2 linked regions of the Rhodopseudomonas palustris HaA2 genome follow. The protein of the gene in region 1 interacts with the protein of each later gene in a pairwise test. Links are inferred from orthologs where the notes say so. Each region holds a gene or a part of one and is shown on either strand. Other genes may lie near its edges. The genes, in order: mtgA and RPB_RS10000.

Evidence for each region.
Region 2: the proteins of mtgA (region 1) and RPB_RS10000 interact in binary tests that used the Escherichia coli proteins (3 or more experiments, as listed by UniProt). The link is inferred for Rhodopseudomonas palustris HaA2 from one-to-one orthologs.

Annotation. Positions count from the first base shown.
Region 1 is NC_007778.1:574,824-578,127, reverse strand. Bases 313-3,304 are described here. They hold mtgA (monofunctional biosynthetic peptidoglycan transglycosylase), read left to right. Parts: upstream 313-1,462; coding sequence 1,463-2,146; downstream 2,147-3,304. Other genes in these bases: RPB_RS02600 (hypothetical protein), read left to right, coding at 2,702-3,304; rpmF (50S ribosomal protein L32), read left to right, coding at 2,283-2,465; RPB_RS02615 (polyprenyl synthetase family protein), read right to left, coding at 383-1,309; RPB_RS02620 (BLUF domain-containing protein), read left to right, coding at 313-344. Also shown: more of RPB_RS02620, read left to right, coding at 1-312. UniProt on the Escherichia coli protein: Peptidoglycan polymerase that catalyzes glycan chain elongation from lipid-linked precursors. May play a role in peptidoglycan assembly during cell division in collaboration with other cell division proteins.
Region 2 is NC_007778.1:2,256,504-2,259,814, forward strand. Bases 1-2,999 are described here. They hold RPB_RS10000 (peptidoglycan D,D-transpeptidase FtsI family protein), read left to right. Parts: upstream 1-622; coding sequence 623-2,377; downstream 2,378-2,999. Other genes in these bases: rsmH (16S rRNA (cytosine(1402)-N(4))-methyltransferase RsmH), read left to right, coding at 1-246; ftsL (cell division protein FtsL), read left to right, coding at 246-626; RPB_RS10005 (UDP-N-acetylmuramoyl-L-alanyl-D-glutamate--2,6-diaminopimelate ligase), read left to right, coding at 2,494-2,999. Outside these bases: more of RPB_RS10005, read left to right, coding at 3,000-3,311. UniProt on the Escherichia coli protein: Essential cell division protein that catalyzes cross-linking of the peptidoglycan cell wall at the division septum. Required for localization of FtsN.

The sequences.
Region 1 (3,304 bases):
AATCCATTCTGAGCGCAGCGCGGCGCAACAACCCGCACCTCGGCATCACCGGCGCGCTGGCGATCGGTCGCGGCGTGTTCGCCCAATTGCTGGAGGGCAAGCGCTACGCCGTCGAAATGGTGTTCGAGAAGATCCAGCGCGACGAGCGGCACGGCGAGGTCCAGGTGCTGGCCTTCGGGCCTGCCGACGAGCGGGCCTTCCCGCACTGGCCGATGGCCCGGCTCGAACCCGGCAGCGACGATCAGGTCCGGATCGTCCCGATCGGCGACGACACCGATGTCGGCGCGACCCATCCCGAAGCCCGGCGCCTGCTCGACATCGTCCGCGCGCTGGCCACCGAGTAGTCCGGTCGCCGCGCCGCGACCGGGCGTGGCGTGGCCGATCAGTTCTTGCGTTCGGCGACGAACCGGGCGGCGGCCCGCAGCACCTCGCCTTTGGCGCCGAACGGCGCCAGCGCCTCGTCGGCGCGCGCGATCAGATCGCGCACCCGCTGCTTGGCGCCATCGACGCCGAGCTGGGTGACGAACGTGGTCTTGCCGAGCGCGGCATCGGCGCCGGCCGGCTTGCCGAGCGCTGCGGCGTCGCCCTCGACGTCGAGCAGATCGTCGGCGATCTGGAACGCCTCGCCGAGCGCGCGGCCGTAATCGTCCAGCGCCTTGTAGTGCTCCGGCGACGCCTGGCCCAGGATGGCGCCGGCGACGCAGCCGTAGCGCAGCAGCGCGCCGGTCTTCATCTGCTGCAAGCGGGCAACGTCGACCGGCTCGCGGTCGCCGAACCGGCCCTCGCCGGCGAGGTCGAGCATCTGGCCGCCGACCATGCCGCCGAGCCCGGCGCAACGCGCCAGCACGCGGTTGAGATCGAGCCGTACCTTTGCGTCCTGGTGCACCTCGTCACGGGTGATGATGTCGAAGGCCAGCGTCAGCAGCGCGTCGCCGGCCAGGATCGCGGTGGCGTCGTCATAGGCCTTGTGCAGCGTCGGCCGGCCGCGGCGCAGATCGGAATTGTCCATTGCTGGCAGATCGTCGTGGATCAGCGAATAGCAATGGATGCACTCCAGCGCCGCGCCGACCAGCAGCGCGCCGGCGCGATCGACGCCGAACACCGCCGCGCTCTCCACCGCCAGAAACGGCCGCAGCCGCTTGCCGCCGCCGAGCGTCGAATAGCGGATCGCCTCCATCAGCCGGCGGGGGCGGGCGATCTCGTCGGGGAGCAGATCGTCGGACAACAATCGTCCGAGCAGGGCTTCGGTATCCTCGGCGGTGGCGTCGAGCCGTTTGGCAAAGTCGATGGTGGAAGTGCCGGTGGCCATTCGGAAGTGCTCCAGATAAATTCGGCCGGACCATTCATCATGGCACCGGCTTCGTCAATTCGGCGCTCGACCGGGCGGTGCATCAGGGGGCGCAAAGATGCCGGCCAATCCGACCCGCAACCTCGCGAGCCCTCCGACCGGCGCCGGGTCGGCATGAGGCGGCTGATCCGCGTCGCGCTGCTGACGCTGCTGCTGCTGGTCGCGGCGCCCTACGTGCTGACGCTGGTGTATGGCGCGGGCCAGCCGGTCTCGACGCTGATGGTCTGGCGTTGGTTGGCGGGCGCGACGGTGACCCGGCAATGGGTCGACATCGAACGGATGGCGCCGGCCTTGCCGCGCACCGTGGTGGCCTCCGAGGACGCCAAATTCTGCAGCCACAGCGGCATCGACTGGGACTCGGTGCGCGACGTACTCGACGATCTGCAGGACGGCGGCGAGGCCAGCCGCGGCGGCTCCACCATCACACAGCAGGTCGCCAAGAACCTGTTCCTGTGGCCGGGCCGCAGCGTGGTGCGCAAGGCGCTGGAATTTCCGTTGGCGATGTGGATCGACCTGGTGCTGTCGAAGCAGCGCATCCTCGAACTCTACCTCAACATCGCCGAATGGGGGCCGGACGGGCAGTTCGGCGCCGAGGCCGGCGCCGCCTATGCGTTCGGCCGCTCGGCCGCCCAGCTGACGCCGCAGGAGGCGGCGCTGATGGCGTCGATCCTGCCCAACCCGCGGGTGCGCAGCGCCAAGAAGCCCGGACCAGGCGTGCGCCGGCTCGCCGCCACCTATGTGGCGCGGGCGCGATCGGCCGAATTGCAGCAATGCTGGCGCGAAAATAGCGGCTCCTGAGGCGATTTACCTCCTCCGGCGGTCTAGCCATCCTGCAAAGCTTGCTCTATAAGCCCGGCCTAGCTTTACGCCTGCGCGCGAGCGCCGGGCCGTCCCGCCGTGGACGACGAGATCAATCCCGTCAAGGATCAACGATATGGCCGTTCCGAGAAGAAAAACTTCGCCCTCGCGGCGTGGCATGCGCCGGTCGGCGGACGCGCTGAAGCGCCCGACCTACGCGGAAGACAAGGATTCCGGCGAACTGCGCCGCCCGCATCATCTCGACCTCAAGACCGGGATGTACAAGGGCCGCCAGGTCATCAAGAAGAAGGACGCCTGAGCCAGGCTCAGGCGCTCCCGGCGCGGCCCGTCCGCGCCGCTTTGCGGGCTTGCAAGAAATCAGCGGCGACAGGCCCAATGACGTCGCCGATCAGCGACGTCGGGACGCGGATGTGATCCGAAGCCTTCGTCGCCGACGCCCGAATTCGTGCCAACTGTTGCGTTAGAGAGTATCCGCCGGGCGCCCGGACGGTCGCCCGCTGGTTTGTGGTCTTTCTGAACAACAGGCTTGTGCCGATGTCGATTATCGGTTTTCCGCTGCTGCTGATCCCGATCGCGATCTGCAATATCGTCGTTTTCCTGATGCCCGGCGTCGGATTCGACGTGGCGTTGACGCGTGTCGCGCTGCCCTCGGGCGCTGTCTGGACGATCACCGCCGGCGACATGCTGGTCGCGCTCGGCGCCTTGATGCTGCTGTTCGAGGTGATCAAGGCCGGCCGCGCCCGATATTTCACCGACCACCTGCTGTCGCTGCTGGTGCTCGGCGGCACGGTCGCCGAATTCGTCATCCTGCCGCAGTTCACCAACGCCACGGTGTTTCTGCTGGCGACGCTGATGCTGGTGGACTTCTTGGCTGGCCTTGCGCTGCGCCCGCGTCGGGCCCGCAAGGTCCGCGGCGCTCCGACGGCCAAACGCGATCAGCCGCAGCAGACCCCGGTCACCCCACCGCCCGCCACGGAAACACCCGCGCCAGCGGCGCCGGTCGCGGCGCAGTCGGCCGCGACCTCCGCGTCGATCTCGGCGGCCTCGATCGCCGAAGCCGTGCTGCTGGATCGGCCGCAGCCGGTCACGGCCGCCGCCGGGTCCGCTGCATCACCGCGGGTGCCGTCGCCCGGCCTG
Region 2 (3,311 bases), 1.7 Mb from region 1 along the record:
AGCCGCGTCGGCGGCGGCTCGCGGCATCTGCCCGAATTGGCGCAGGCAGCTCCGAGCTTCACCGTGCTGACCAAGCGGCCGACGACCGCCGGCGACGCCGAGGTCGCCGCCAATCCGCGCGCGCGCTCGGCCAAGCTGCGCGGCGGCGAACGCACTGCGGCGCCGGCGCACCGGCCCGACGATCTGCCGGGATGGCCGACGCTCGCCGGTGTGATGAAGGCGGGCGTGACGAGGGCCGGCCGATGATGCGCCTCATTCATGTCGTGGTGATCGGAATGCTGGTGTTCGCCGCGGCCTATGTCTACCGGATCAAGATGGAGTCGACCGCGCGCACCGAGAAGGTGCTGCAGCTCCACGCCGAAGTGCGCAAGGAGCGCGAGGCGATCGCGCAGCTCCGTGCCGAATGGGCCAAGCTCGACGCGCCCGGCCGGCTGCAGGGCATCGCCGAGCGGCACCTCAAACTGAAGCCGATCACGGCGCGCCAGTTCGACCAGTTGAAGAACCTGCCGGCGCGGCCGCCGAGCATCGTCAACCCGAACGATCCCGACCCGATCGCCTCGATGATCGAGAAGATCGATCCCGACATCGTCACCGGCGCGCTGCCGGCCAGGGAGGCCGCGCAATGACCGAACCGTCGGTGCCGCTCGTCGGCCATCACGTCAATTGGCGCCAGCGGCTGGTGCGCAGCCTGATCTACGGCCGCGACGTCGATCGCGACGCCAAGGCGCGCGCCCGCGTCGGTCTGGCGATGCTGGCCTTCGCCGCGGTCTATGGCGTGATCGCGTTCAAGCTGACCTTCATCGCGGTGGTCGGCGACAGCCACGGCACGCGGCGCACCGCGTCGCAGGACGCGATCGCCACCGCGCGGCCCGACATCGTCGACCGCAACGGCACCATCCTGGCCACCGACGTCAAATCGCCGTCGCTGTTCGGCGAGCCGCGCCGCATCATCGATCAGGATGAAGCGGTCGAATTGCTCACCGCGACGCTGCCGGACCTCGAGACCCCGGAGGTCCGCGAGCGGCTGGCCTCGAAGAAGGGCTTCGTCTGGCTGAAGCGAGAGATCACGCCGCGGCAGCAGGCCGACATCAAGAAGCTCGGTATTCCCGGCATCGGCTTCCTGCGCGAGAACAGGCGCATCTACCCCACCGGCACCGAGGTCTCGCACCTCATCGGCCTCGTCAATATCGACAACCAGGGCATCGCCGGCATCGAGAAGTGGCTCGACCACAACGGACTCGCCGATCTGCATCGCGCCGGCTTCGCCTCCGACCGGCTGCAGAAGCCGGTGGAGCTCGCGGTCGACATCCGCGTCCAGCACGCGCTGCGCGATGAATTGCTGAAGGCGAAGGACAAGTACAAGGCCAAGGCGGCGTCCGGTCTCGTCTCCAACGTCAACACCGGCGAGATCGTCGCGATGGTGTCGCTGCCGGATTTCGATCCGAACAATCCGCGCGAGGCCAACGACCCGGACCGCATCAACCGGCTCACCACCGGCGTCTACGAGATGGGCTCGACCTTCAAGACGCTGACGCTGGCGATGGCGCTCGACTCGGGCAAGGCGACGCTGAATTCGATGTACGACGCCCGCGGCGCGTTGCGCTACGGCAAGTTCGCGATCCACGACACCCATCCGCTCGGCCGCGCGATCTCGCTGTCGGAAGTGTTCACCTTCTCGTCCAACGTCGGCGCTGCACGGATCGCGCTGTCGATGGGCGTCGACGCGCACAAGGCGTTCCTCAAGAAGGTCGGCCAGCTCGACCGGCTGCGCACCGAACTGCCCGAGAGTGCCTCGCCGATCGTGCCGAAGCGCTGGGGCGAACTCAACACCATCACCATCTCGTTCGGCCACGGCGTCGCGGTGGCGCCGCTGCAGGCGGTGATGGGCATCAACGCGATGGTCAATGGCGGCTATCTGATCCCACCGACCTTCCACCGGCGCAGCGAAGACGAAGCGCAGAAGATGGCCAAGCGCGTGGTCAAGAAGGAGACCAGCGACAAGATCCGCTATCTGATGCGCCTGAACGCCGAAATCGGCACCGCCAGGACGGCGGATCAGATCGCCAAGGGCTACTACATCGGTGGCAAGACCGGAACCTCGGAAAAGGTGATCAACGGCCGCTACGCCAAGAAGCAGGTGTTGAACTCGTTCACCGCCGTGCTGCCGGCCGACCATCCGCAATTCCAGGTGCTGATCATGCTCGACGAGCCCAAGCCGCTGCCGGAAACCCACGGCTTCATCACCTCGGGCTGGAACGCGGTGCCCACCGGTGGCAAGGTGATCGAGCGAATCGCGCCGCTGCTGGGGATCGAGCCGCGGTTCGATCTGCCGCCGCCCGACCGCCTCATTCTTGCGTCATCGAGGGCGGCCCAGTAGGTCGCGGGCCACGCGGGGCGGCAATGCGTCAGTCGTGTTGCACCGGGGCGCGCTTGCGCTAAAAGCCCGGTCTGCGTGCGAACTCCCTTCGGACCGACCGACCGGACTCGAGGACCATGAAGCTCCGCGACCTCTTCAGCGACGACACGGCGATCACGGTGCAGGCGGCCGCTCTCGATGTCGGCGGCCTCGCGGTCGACAGCCGAGCGGTGAAGCCGGGCGATGTGTTCTTTGCGCTGGCCGGGGCGAAGACCGACGGGGCGCGCTTCGTCGCCGCTGCGATCGAGGCAGGCGCCGTCGCGGTGGCTGGCGATCATCCGCCCGCGGGCGACCTCGCCGTGCCCTTCGTTCGCCTGACCAATCCGCGCCGCGCGCTGGCGCTCGCCGCCGCGCGGATGTTTCCGCAGCAGCCGCAGACCATCGCGGCGGTCACCGGCACCAGCGGCAAGACTTCGGTGGCAGCGTTTACGAGGCAGATCTGGCAGCGGCTGGGTCATGCTTCGGCCAGCATCGGCACCATCGGTCTCGTGACGCCGACGCGCAGCGTCTACGGCTCGCTGACCACGCCGGATCCGATCGCGCTGCATCGCTCGCTCGACGCCATTGCGCGCGAGGGCGTCACCCATCTGGCGCTGGAAGCTTCGTCGCACGGGCTCGACCAGTTCCGCCTCGACGGCGTCCGCGTCGCGGCGGGGGGATTCACCAATCTGTCGCGCGACCATATGGACTATCATCCCGACGTTGCGCACTACCTGAACGCCAAGCTGCGGCTGTTCCGCGATCTCGTGGTCGACGGCGGCGCCGCGGTGATCTCGGCCGATCACGACTGTTCGGCGGAAGTGATCGATGCGGCTCGGGCGCGCGGGTTGCGGCTGATCAGCGTCGGCCGCAACGGCGACGCCGGCGCGGGCATCCGGCTGATCGCGGCCGCGGT